3 regions of the Marinobacterium sp. MBR-111 genome follow, and region 3 is predicted to be linked to each of the others. Evidence: predicted binding sites of a transcription regulator. Region 3 holds the regulator's gene; each other region holds the start of a gene.

Region 1 (4,371 bases), on a different contig from region 3:
TCACGGACCTCTTCCTGCATGGACGTAAGCAGCTCATGCAACTCCTCAGAGAAGCTTTCCAGCTCATGATGATTCAGTACGGCCGACATGATGATGATCTCCGCTAGTGGACTGTCATCATCGTAGACGGACAGGCACATTGCCGACTTGACCTTTATCAGTCAGTTGTTTGAGAGACCTAACACATCAATAAACTATTGATATCAGTCAGGCCTTTCAATCCCGAAGTGGACATAGGCATGGTCAGTGACTACGCGCCCACGCGGGGTGCGCATCATGAACCCCTGCTGGATCAGATAGGGCTCCAGCACATCCTCGATAGTATCGCGTTCTTCACTGATTGCGGCTGCAAGACTGTCGATCCCCACCGGACCACCACCGAACTTTTCGATCATCGCCAGTAAAAGACGACGATCCATATGGTCAAAGCCACGCTCATCCACATTCAGCATGTTCAGCGCCAGATCGGCAATATCCTTGGTAATGCGGCCATCACCCTTCACCTCGGCAAAGTCGCGTGCCCGGCGCAACAGTCGGTTGGCGATACGCGGCGTGCCGCGTGATCGTCTTGCCACCTCTCGAGCTCCGTCTTCATCGATATGGGTCCCCGACAACTGCCCCGAGCGCATTACGATACCGGTCAGATCCTGAATCGAGTAGTACTCAAGCCGTTGTACTATCCCAAAACGGTCCCGCAAGGGAGAAGTGAGCAAACCCGCCCGAGTGGTGGCACCCACCAGGGTAAAAGGCGGCAGATCCAGCTTGATTGAACGCGCCGCCGGCCCTTCACCGATCATGATATCCAGTTGGTAGTCTTCCATCGCCGGATAGAGTACTTCTTCAACATTGGGGCTTAGTCGGTGTATTTCGTCAATAAACAGCACGTCACCAGCTTCAAGGTTGGTCAACAAGGCTGCCAGATCACCGGCCTTCTCCAGCACCGGGCCGGAAGTGGTGCGGATCTGCGCGCCCATCTCATGAGCGATGATATTGGCCAGTGTAGTTTTACCAAGCCCGGGCGGGCCGAAAATCAGCGTATGATCCAGCGCTTCGTTCCGGTTGCGTGCCGCATGGATAAAGATTTCCATCTGCTCACGTACCACAGGCTGCCCTTCATAATCCTTGAGCAGCTTGGGGCGTATGGCACGATCCTGAACCTCTTCGGCAGGCGCCGCCATGGGCGTAATAAAACGGTCGGCTTCAATTCTCATAGCATTTGTCTCAACCCACCATAGTACGCAGGGCATGGCGTATCAGCGTTTCGGTGACCGCATCTTCTCCCAGTGCCTGTACTGCCTGTTCAATCGCGCGTGTGGCTTGCTGCGGCTTGTAACCCAGTGCGATCAGCGCGCTTTCGGCTTCCGCACGGTGGTCCGCTTCCGGAACCAAAACCGTCTCGGACTGGTTGCCACTGCTCAGCTCCAGCTCGGTCAAGGTCGGCAGCTGCAGCTGACTGAGGCGGTCTTTCATTTCAACAATCAAACGTTCCGCCGTCTTTTTGCCCACTCCCGGCACCCGCACCAGCGCCGTTGTGTCTTCGTTGTGCACACTGCGGATAAAGTCATTGGCACTGATACCGGACAGTATAGAAAGCGCCAGTTTAGGGCCTACACCGTTCACCTTGATCAATGAGCGGAACAGAAGTTTCTCCTGCTGATCGGCAAAGCCGTACAACAGCTGGGCGTCTTCGCGCACCACAAAGTGGGTGTGCAGTGACACTTCGGCTCCCACTTCCGGCAATTTGTAAAAGGTGTTCATCGAGGCTTCGACCTCGTAGCCCACACCGTTAACATCCAGCAGCATCCAGGGCGGCTGTTTTTCCAGAATTCGACCTCTGAGGTGTCCGATCACGCGCTTTGCATCTCCAAGATAAATCAGTAACGCCAGCGCCCGGCCGTTTTGCCGCGCGCTTGCTGAATTTGCCCCGCACAGGTATGAGCATGGCAGAGCGCGATGGCCAGCGCATCTGCCGCATCCGCCTGGGGCAGCCCCGGCAACTTCAGCAGATGCATCACCATGTGCTGCACCTGCGCCTTGTCGGCACCACCATTGCCTACCACCGATTGTTTGACGCGACGGGCCGCATACTCGGATACCGGCAGCAGGCGGTTGGCACCGGCCACGATCGCCACCCCCCTCGCCTGGCCCAGCTTAAGCGCCGAATCCGCATTGCGCGACATGAACACCTGCTCAATGGCCATTTCCTGAGGCTGATAGCGCTCAATGACTTCAGTCACGCCGGCATACACCTGCTGCAGTCGATCTGCAAGAACGTCACCACTGATGCGGATGCAGCCACTGGCAACGTACTCGGTACGAGGACCCGCCACGCGAATGACACCATAGCCGGTAATTCTTGAGCCGGGATCGATCCCCAATATCAGCATGGACCTGCCTCGAAACTCCAGTAAAGGTTTAAGCGGACTATATCTGTATATTTATACACCAAAGCAAGGTGTTTTGCTCAAAAAAAACCGGGGTTGCCCCCGGTTTCCATCAGCCATCATGCTGCGCGTTTATTCCATCGCTTCTTCGGGGATTTCGGCATTGTGATACACGTTCTGGGTATCATCGAGATCCTCCAGCGCGTCGATCAACTTCAGCGCTTTCTGACCGCTTTCCACATCCAGCTCAACCGTAGTGGACGGAATCATGCCAACCTCGGCATAAACCGGCTCGAACCCGGCATCTACCAGCGACTGTTTCACGTCCATGAACTCCTGCCAAGGCGCAAACACGTCGATGGAGCCGTCTTCGTTGGTGACGACGTCATCAGCCCCCGATTCCAGCGCCGCTTCCATGATCGCGTCTTCATCAGCGCCTTCACCGAAGCTGATCTGACCTTTTTTCTCGAACAGATAGGCAACCGAACCGTTGGTACCCAGGTTGCCACCCGCCTTGTTGAAGGCAGCCCGCACCTGAGACACGGTACGGTTGACGTTGTCGGTCATGCACTCGACCAGAATGGCCACGCCGTTGGGGCCGTAGCCTTCGTAGGTCAGCTCATCGTAGTTGTCACCCTCGCCACCGCCTGCGCCACGCTGAATCGCCTTTTCGATGGTGTCCTTCTTCATGTTGGCACCCAGCGCCTTGTCCATCGCCGCACGCAGACGCGGGTTGTCTTCCGGAGTGCCACCACCCTCTTTGGCGGCGACGGTCAACTCACGAATCAGCTTGGTGAAGATCTTGCCGCGCTTGGCGTCCTGAGCCGCCTTGCGGTGCTTGATGTTAGCCCACTTGGAATGACCTGCCATACAACATCCTCAAATATCGGTCGTGTAAACAAATGGGGCGACACTGATGGTCGCCCCGGGTGCGCAATCAGGGAGTTTTGCGCAGCTTGATATTCAGTTCGCGCAGCTGCGCGGCACTCACCTCACCCGGTGCATCGGTCAGCAGACAGGCAGCACTCTGGGTTTTCGGGAAGGCAATCACTTCACGAATTGAAGTGGAACCGGTCATCAGCATCACCAGACGATCAAGACCAAACGCCAGACCACCATGAGGCGGTGCGCCGTGCTTGAGTGCATTCAACAGGAAGCCGAATTTCTCGTCCGCTTCCTCATCGGAGATACCCAGCACCTTGAATACGGCTTTCTGCATGGTCTGATCATGGATACGGATGGAACCGCCACCCAATTCGGTGCCGTTCAGTACCATGTCGTAGGCACGGGAAAGCTTGCCTTCGGGCTCGGCGATCAGTTCTTCCGGGCTGCAGCTCGGTGAGGTGAACGGATGGTGCAGCGCGGTCAGGGAGCCATCGCTGTTCTCTTCGAACATCGGGAAGTCGACCACCCACAGCGGCGCCCACTCGCGCTCGATCAGGTTCATGTCTTCGCCGACCTTGATGCGCAGCGCACCCAAGGCTTCGTTGACAACAGTCGCCTTGTCGGCACCGAAGAACACGATGTCGCCGTTTTTGGCTTCCAGGCGCTCCATGACCTTCATGGCCACGTCTTCACCCAGAAATTTCACGATCGGAGATTGCAGGCCTTCGGCGCCCTTCTCCAGCTCGTTAACCTTGATCCAGGCCAGACCCTTAGCACCGTAGATACCGACAAAATTGGTGTACTCATCGATGATCTTGCGGGTCAGCTCAGCACCACCCGGTACTTTCAGTGCCGCTACGCGACCTTTCGGGTCCTTGGCAGGACCGGCAAATACCTTGAATTCAATATCCTGAAGCAGGTCAGCAACGTCCACCAGCTCCAGTGGAATACGCAGATCCGGCTTGTCGGAGCCGTAGCGGCGCATCGCTTCTGAGTATGGCATGCGCGGGAAGTCGCCCAGATCCACCTCCAGCAGTTCGATAAACAGCTTACGGATCATGCCTTCGGTCAGGCCCATGATCCCTTCCTCGTCCATGAACGA
Region 2 (4,371 bases), on a different contig from region 3:
CATCACGCACCATCTGTTCGATCTCATCATCATTCAGGCCGGAAGAGGCCTTGATTACGATGGACTGTTCCTTGCCGGTAGCCTTGTCCTTGGCGGACACGTTCAGAATACCGTTGGCATCAATATCGAAGGTCACTTCGATCTGCGGCATGCCACGCGGTGCCGGTGGGATATCGGCCAGATCAAAACGACCCAGAGACTTGTTCTGGCTCGCCTGTTTGCGCTCGCCCTGTACCACGTGAATAGTCACAGCCGTCTGGTTGTCGTCCGCTGTCGAGAACACCTGTGACTTTTTGGTCGGGATAGTGGTGTTCTTTTCAATCAGGGAAGTCGCAACACCGCCCATGGTTTCAATACCCAGAGTCAGCGGAGTGACGTCCAGCAGCAGTACGTCTTTCACATCACCGGACAACACCGCACCCTGAATGGCAGCACCGATGGCAACCGCCTCATCCGGGTTAACGTCCTTGCGCGGCTCCTTGCCGAAGAACTCAGCCACTTTCTTCTGTACCAGCGGCATGCGGCTCTGACCGCCGACCAGGATCACCTCGTCAATCTCGGACACGGACAGACCAGAGTCTTTTACCGCAATGCGGCAAGGCTCGATGGAGCGCTCGACCAGCTCTTCAACCAGTGATTCCAGCTTGGAGCGTGTCAGTTTCACGTTCAGGTGCTTCGGACCGGTCGCATCAGCCGTGATGTACGGCAGGTTGACGTCGGTCTGCTGTGCGGAAGACAATTCAACCTTCGCTTTCTCACCAGCTTCCTTCAGACGCTGCAGCGCCAGCGGGTCGTTGTGCAGATCGATTCCACTTTCTTTCTTGAACTCATCCGCCAGGTAGTTGATAACCGCCAGGTCGAAATCTTCACCACCGAGGAAGGTGTCACCGTTGGTTGCCAACACTTCAAACTGGTGCTCACCATCCACATCGGCAATCTCGATGATGGAAATATCAAACGTACCACCACCGAGGTCGTATACGGCAACGGTCTTGTCGCCCTTGGACTTGTCCATGCCATAGGCCAGCGCAGCCGCTGTCGGCTCGTTGATAATGCGTTTCACTTCCAGACCGGCAATTCGGCCTGCGTCTTTGGTGGCCTGGCGCTGAGAGTCATTGAAGTAGGCCGGTACGGTGATCACTGCTTCAGTGACCGGCTCGCCGAGATAGTCTTCAGCGGTCTTCTTCATCTTTTTCAGCACTTCAGCCGATACCTGCGGCGGAGCCATCTTTTTGCCTTTTACATCAACCCAGGCATCACCGTTGTCGGCCGCAATGATTTTGTAAGGCACCATTTTGATGTCTTTCTGAACCACTTTGTCATCATAGCGGCGGCCAATCAGACGCTTGATGGCATACAGTGTGTTGTCCGGGTTGGTAACGGACTGGCGCTTGGCCGGCTGGCCAACCAGTGTTTCGCCGTCATTGGTATAGGCGATAATGGACGGAGTGGTGCGATCACCTTCCGCGTTTTCAATCACTTTGGTCTTGTCGCCATCAAGGATCGCCACGCAGGAGTTGGTGGTGCCCAAGTCGATACCGATAATTCTGCCCATGTCTTACTCCGATCTTTCTGTGACCCGTACTGGGTCAAAAACTGTTCAATTAGCCGTTGTGCATCTATATGGGTACGGCAGCGCGTTTTTCAACTCCGGCTTCAGCCTTTTGCTACCATCACCATGGCAGGACGTACCAGACGGCCATTCAGCAGGTAACCCTTCTGTACAACTGTGACGACCGTGTTAGGCTCAACACCTTCTGCCGGCACCATGGACATCGCCTGGTGGTGCTCCGGATTAAAGACTTCACCCTGCGGATTCAGCTGCTCCACATTGAATTTTTCCAGACTGGAGAGGAACAGCCCCAGTGTCATCTCGACACCTTCACGAATCGCCTTGACCTTCTCCTCATCGCCTTGACTTGCTTCAATTGCACGCTCAAGACTATCCACCACCGGCAGCAACTCTGTCGCAAATTTTTCCAGACCAAACTTGTGTGCCTTTTCCACATCCTGCTCGGCACGACGGCGAATGTTCTGAATTTCGGCCTGCGCACGCGGTTTGAGCTCAACCAGTTCCTTCTTCAAGGCTTCAACCTCAGCGCGGGATTCTTCCAGCTGCTGGATCAGGCTGACTTCCGTCTCTTCGGCAGCACCTGGCTCTACAACTTCACCTTCGGCGACCAGCACTTCAGGTTCGTTTTGAACCGGCTCGACGGCTTCATTCTGATTCTGCTGCTCTTTCGACATCAGGTCTCTCCAACTGACACTTGAGTATTGGCGTTGATGGCATCTATATGGGGCTCTCTCAGATGGATTCAACCGGCAGCAAGATTTTTTTCAGCTGGGGATTGCAGGTATCGATCAAATGGCTTATACAGTAAACACTGTATAAATAACCATGTGTGATTATCATGCTGACCCAACTGACCATTCGCAACTTCGCCATCGTGAGCGACCTTGAAGTCGAGCTGAATCGAGGGATGACCGTCATCAGCGGCGAAACCGGCGCCGGCAAGTCAATCATGCTGGACGCCCTCGGACTCTGCCTGGGTGATCGAGCTGACAGTGACAGTGTCAACAGCGGCTCAGAGCGCGCCGAGCTCACGGCCAGCTTTGATATCCGCACAATCCCACAGGCCAGGCTGTGGCTCAGCGAACACGACCTGGAGGGTGACCCTCAGGAATGCCATTTACGCCGTGTCATCACACGTGAAGGCCGCAGTCGAAGCTACATCAATGGTCGCCCCACCCCTCTGGCATTGCTGCGCGAACTCGGCCAGTACCTGGTCGACATTCATGGCCAGCACGAGCATCAACGGCTGTTGAAAAAGGATCATCACCGGGTGCTGCTGGACGAATTCGGAAACCATACCGAGCTGACTGAAGAAGCACGCCGCCTGTACCACAAATGGCGCCGCCAGCATGCCGAGCTTGAACAACTTACCCAAGTATCGGACGAGCGCAATGCACGCATGCAACTATTGAGCTACCAGGTCGAAGAGCTGGAGCAACTTGCGCTGACGCAGGGAGAACTGGAGCAGCTGGAACATGAGCAGCAACTGCTGGAAAATGCCGGTAGCCTGTTAAGCACAGGTCAGCAATTGCTCAATATCAGCCATGAGGATGATAGTCTCAACTGCCAGTCCATGTTGCATCACTGCCTTCAGCTGCTGCAGCAGCTCGGCACGGAAGATTCGCGTCTGCAACAGGCCAATGAAATGTTTAACAGCGCACTGATACAGGTGGAAGAAGCCGGTCGCGAGGTCCGTCATTTTTTGGAAGCAGTAGAAATCAACCCCGAACGCCAGCAGGAGGTGGAAGAACGCCTGACGGCCATCTACGATGTAGCGCGCAAACACCGCTTATTGCCTGAGCAGCTTATTGAGTTCCAGCAATCTCTACAGCAGGAGCTGATGGGCCTGACCCGATCCGACAACGAAATTGAATTACTGGCCGACGAAGTAGAATCGGCCTGGCAGAGCTACCTCAAAACCGCCGCTGAGCTCAGCCTTGCACGGCAACAACAGGCCGAGCACTTGGACCGCTTGGTGGACGCTCAGCTGCATGCCCTTGGCATGCCTGCCGCCCGTTTCAGTGCGTGTCTGACGCCACTGGATACTGAGCGCTACAGTGCTAGCGGCCTTGAAGAGGTCGAGTTCCTGATTAGCACCAACGAGGGCCAGCCAGCCCGTGCACTGGCAAAAGTTGCATCAGGTGGTGAACTGTCCCGAATCAGCCTGGCGATACAGGTGGTTACGGCACAGACATCCAGCACCCCAACACTGGTATTTGATGAAGTCGATGTGGGTATCGGTGGCGCCATTGCTGAAGTGGTCGGTCGGATGCTGCGTGAACTGGGTGAACGGGTGCAGGTTTTGTGTGTAACACACCAACCCCAAGTGGCGGCACAAGGGCATCAGCACCTGTTTGTAAGCAAAAAGGGACAGAAAGGTACATCCCAGACCCGGGTATCAAGGTTGAGCGAGGCCCAAAGGGTAGAAGAAGTTGCCCGCATGCTGGGCGGTGTCGATATTACGCGGACGTCAATGGAGCATGCACGAGAAATGCTGTCAGCCTGAGCGGCTGACAGCAAGGTTGCCTACTTCTTGTCGTCTTCTTCACAACCGCCCTTGCAGACACCGTAAAGATAAAGCGTACGGTCAGTAATGGTAAAGCCAAGCTGGTCCGCAACCTTGTCGAGGATTTCGGATACCTTGGGCTCAGTAAACTCGCGTACTCGGCCACACTTTACACAGACCACATGGTCGTGATGCTCGTCGCGCGCCAATTCGAAGACAGAATGCCCACCTTCAAAGTGATGACGCGACACCAGACCGGCTGCTTCGAACTGAGTCAGAACACGATATACCG
Region 3 (4,371 bases):
TAGCATCTACCGGATCATCCGGGACACTGAACGGCAGCTTGGTGATAAAAACATCGGTTAGATACCGCCCCGGCAGATCGACCCCCTCCGCAAAGGAGGCAAGACCGAAGATGATACTGCGTTTGTCTTCATCCACGCGTTCGCGGTGCAGGCGCAGCGTTTCCTGCTTGCTGTACTGCCCTTGTGCCAGCACACTATTTTTAATGGATTCATCGAGTTGATCAAGCACCGAGCGCATTTGGCGCCATGAACTGAACAGCACCAGCGCCGCGGCAACCGACTTCAACTCGGTATTGAGATATTCCAGTACCTCATCGGTATGTGCATCAGGCTGACCCGGATCGGTTCGCATCGCCGGCACCTGCAACACACCACAATTGGCGTAATCAAACGGGCTGTTCAGACGCAGTGCCGATGTTTGTGGCGACAGCCCCAACGCTGAAAACAGCTGATCGAAGCGACCCAATGCCGTCAATGTTGCAGAGGTTATCACGGCAGCATAACAGATTTTCCAGAGGTGTTCCGAGAGGGTATCAGCCGCAGAAACAGGTGCACTTCTAAGCTCAAGGTCTTCACCAGCAGGACTCTCGATCCGATTGATCCATCGTGCAGTGGGCGAGCTGCCTTCCGGGTCCGGCCGCGCGTAGGCATGTGCCAGCCACGCTATCTGCTGCACACGCCCCAACAAACTGCCAATCTGGGGAAACCATCGCTCGGCAACTGCACGGGGGATATCGGCAATACCACCTTCCATCGCCTCCTTGAGCAAATCGAAGACCTGTTCAAGATGCTGCTGCGCTCGGTCGGCCGCCTGACCAAGGCTGAAGCAGGGCTCCAGCAGTGGGTCGGGTACCCGCCCTTGTGCAAAGCGATAGCGGTCTTTGACGTTCTCGGCAAACAGTGGCCGCAGCAGCAGCTCAAGCTGCTCAAGCGCAAGCCCCATCTCTTCAAAAGGGCGATGCAGTCGCTCTACCGGATCTGCCAATTGCACTGGTGAACCGGTCTCTGTCACCAACTGAGTCAGCTGCTTTTGTGCAGATTTCAGTAATCGACGACTGCCCTCAAGCCTTGCACCAAAAGCAAAGTGACCACTCGCCTTGTCAGCCAGGTGATGTCCCTCATCGAAGATATAGATGGTTTTTTCTGGCTCGGGCAGGATGGCTCCGCCACCAAGCGCAAGATCGGCCAGCACCAGGTCGTGGTTGGCGACAATCACGTCTGCCTCTTCCAACCGGTCACGAGCCCGGTAGAAAGGACAGGCACTGAAATTCAAACAACGGCGGTTGCTGCACTGCATGTGATCACTGGTCAATGGCCGCCAGATGGCATCATCCACTTCATCTGCAAGTGCATCGCGATCCCCGTCCCACTGACCTGAGGCATAGCTGTCCATCAACTGCTGATACAGTTGCAGCACATCATCGGGCAGCTTTTCAGCTGCCTCATCTTCATATAACGCCATCTGGCCCAGCAGGCCCTGCTGTTCAAGATGGCCTTCCACCTTGTTCAGGCAAAGGTAACGCCCTCGCCCTTTCGCGAGCCGGTAGCGCATTGGCAGGCCTGTATGCGCTTCAACTTCGGGCAGATCCTTATTGATGAGCTGTTCCTGCAGCGCCACGGTTGCCGTAGACAGCACCAACCTGCACTCCTGAGCCCGAGCCAAGGGGATGGCCGCCAACAGATAGGCGATCGTCTTGCCGGTACCGGTTCCGGCTTCAACAACACCCACGGCGGGGTGCAGATCATCCGTTTCACTGCGTGGAACAGCAGCCGCTGCAAGGGTTCGCGCCACGGCTGCGATCATCTGCTTCTGTGCCGGTCGTGCAGTCAGGCCACGACTCTTCAGGAAGCGACTGTAGGCCTCCTGGATCTCTTTTTTTTGCGCCTCGCTCAGCACGCTCAATCCTCATCCGATCTGTGTGGCGATTCTAGCAAGATACTGGATATATAAACAGAAAAATGCTTGACCCTGCTCATTCACTGTATAGAATCACAGTAACCGGATAGGGAACAGATGCCATGAAATTGACCAATCGCCAGACTGAAGTACTGGAATGCATTCGCAAACATATCGAAACAACAGGCTACCCGCCCACCCGAGCTGATATTGCACGCGAACTGGGATTCAAGTCAGCCAATGCGGCTGAAGAACACTTGAAGGCACTGGCCCGCAAAGGCGCCATCGAACTGACCAAGGGCACATCAAGAGGCATTCGCTTGCCGGAAGCCGAGCAACCGGATACCGAAGGCCTGCCCGTTATTGGTCAAGTGGCAGCAGGTGAACCCATCCTGGCACAGGAGCATGTCGAGGACCACTGCACCATCTCGGCAGACTTCTTCCGCCCCCGTGCTGACTACCTGCTGCGGGTCAAGGGGATGAGCATGAAAAACATCGGAATCATGGATGGCGACCTGCTCGCCGTACATCAAACCCGAGAGGCCCGGGACGGGCAGGTTGTGGTCGCACGGATCGGCGACGAAGTAACGGTCAAGCGCTTTAAGCGTGATGGCCGCAAAGTCTTTCTTATTGCCGAAAACGAAGACTTCAGCCCGATCGAGGTAGACCTGAGTGAACAGGAACTGATCATCGAAGGGCTGGGTGTTGGCGTTATCCGGCAAGGCAACTGACAGAGGTCACTCGCCATGTCTGCAATTCATGCAACAGCAACGAACTCGAACCCTCACAGCAAACGTGAATGCGTTGAGAGCCGGGTCACCGAGATTTTGCTGCATAACAGCTCAGTTTGCCTGCAGCCCCTACTGCTGCCCATGATCGCAGGCTTGAGTCGTGAAGACCGCTGGCTGGTCCTGATTAACCCGCCACATGATATCACCCGCAAGGCACTGGAGCAGGCCGGCGCCTGTACACGTCACATCCTGGTCTTGAATACCTGCAGTCTCGATCAAACCGAGCTGCTATGCGGACGGGCACTGGCTGCCGGCACATGCCACACGGTCATCGCCTGGTGCAGCGGTGCTGCACCATCGCTCGATCAACTCAATCAGTCAGCAAGTCAGGGGGATGCACTGGGCATTCTGGTGCGGACCTGATTACCACTCCTGCATGCCAGCACGCAGGCGTTCTATCAGTTCACGGAACGCCTGTAACCAAGCCTTGTATTCAGCCAACACATCCTTGTCTTCCGAATGGTCCGGGTTGATCTGCAATACATGAATTTCGGAAATGCTGCTGTCTACCTCGGTTTTTGCCTGGTGGTAGTCTGACGCCTGCCAGCAGGCCTCATAAGCAGACAGCATTTTGTGCAGCCAACTTCCTCTGTCCCGCTCCAACTGTTCAAGCTCAGTTACTTCGGGGGATTCCTGACCAGTCACTTCAAGCTGCTCAGACAGATCAGTGAAGCGATGGATCCGATCCACATCGAGATTGTAGTTTTCTGCAATCTCGCGCAACAGCGCCGAGTATCCACTTGCCATGAAGAACAGGATCGACTCATGATAGGACTCGATTCTGGCATGCTTGCTCCACTGTGAGGCCTCTTCCGCCTGCTCCAGCGCCTTGATATGCAAGCGCGCAAAATTCAGCTTCTGATTGGTACGAACCGCATAGATATCACTCATTACCTGTACTCCATTGAATGCGCCGACGGTCTCGGTCTCACGCTCAGCGCTTACGTCCCTGCTCTTCCTGCCAGCGCCCGTCACGGTAGAACGCTTTCCAGCCGGTTGCCTTGCCCTCAACTTCCGTCATCACATACTGCTCTTTGGTTTTCCGACTGTAACGAATTACTGCCGGATTACCATCAGGGTCTTTCTGCGGCGCATCCATCAGATAGGCGTATTTGGGATCGATCTCATCACGGTGCGGCACCAGCTCAGCCACCAGCGGCGCACGCGTTTCCCGTTTTTTCGGAAACTGACTCGCCGCCAGGAACAGGCCGCTGGCACCATCACGCAGTACGTAGGTATCTTCAACCTTTTCGCACTGCAGTTCCGGCATTGGTACCGGATCCATTTTGGGAGGCGCCGGCTCACCGTTTTTCAGCAGTTTGCGCGTATTCTTGCACTCGCTATTGGTGCAGCCGAAAAACTTGCCGAAACGACCGGTCTTAAGCTGCATTTCGGAGCCACACTTGTCGCATTCGATACTGGGCCCATCATAGCCCTTGATCCTGAAGCTACCCTGTTCAACCTCGAAACCAGGACAGTCGGGATTGTTGCCGCACACGTGCAACTTGCGCTTCTCATCGATCAGGTAGGAGTCCATCGCCGCATCACACAGCTTGCAACGATGTTTGTTACGCAAGATGCGGGACTCTTCTTCATCATCCCCATCCACACTGACCACTTCGTCGCCAGGTATCAGGTTGATGGTGCACTTACAGCGCTCCTTGGGCGGCAGGTTATAGCCAG

Evidence for each region. The regulator LexA, encoded in region 3, represses DNA repair genes until DNA is damaged. The targets are predictions, from matches to a motif close to TACTGTNTANNTANACAGTA.
Region 1: the regulator LexA is predicted to act here: its motif matches at 2,429-2,448, upstream of ruvC (crossover junction endodeoxyribonuclease RuvC).
Region 2: the regulator LexA is predicted to act here: its motif matches at 2,383-2,402, upstream of recN (DNA repair protein RecN).

What each region holds. Positions count from the first base shown of each region.
Region 1 is NZ_JBEPQA010000002.1:92,173-96,543, forward strand. Features, by position in the region: gene ABIE61_RS02090 (TraR/DksA family transcriptional regulator) at 1-140, opposite strand, end outside; gene ruvB (Holliday junction branch migration DNA helicase RuvB) at 204-1,211, opposite strand; gene ruvA (Holliday junction branch migration protein RuvA) at 1,222-1,851, opposite strand; gene ruvC (crossover junction endodeoxyribonuclease RuvC) at 1,875-2,387, opposite strand; gene ABIE61_RS02110 (YebC/PmpR family DNA-binding transcriptional regulator) at 2,517-3,254, opposite strand; gene aspS (aspartate--tRNA ligase) at 3,322-4,371, opposite strand, start outside.
Region 2 is NZ_JBEPQA010000010.1:24,815-29,185, reverse strand. Features, by position in the region: gene dnaK (molecular chaperone DnaK) at 1-1,555, opposite strand, end outside; gene grpE (nucleotide exchange factor GrpE) at 1,657-2,247, opposite strand; gene recN (DNA repair protein RecN) at 2,412-4,079, shown strand; gene fur (ferric iron uptake transcriptional regulator) at 4,100-4,371, opposite strand, start outside.
Region 3 is NZ_JBEPQA010000001.1:238,224-242,594, reverse strand. Features, by position in the region: gene dinG (ATP-dependent DNA helicase DinG) at 1-1,897, opposite strand, end outside; gene lexA (transcriptional repressor LexA) at 2,020-2,628, shown strand; gene ABIE61_RS01110 (SulA-like leucine-rich domain-containing protein) at 2,644-3,051, shown strand; gene ABIE61_RS01105 (DUF6586 family protein) at 3,052-3,579, opposite strand; gene topA (type I DNA topoisomerase) at 3,623-4,371, opposite strand, start outside.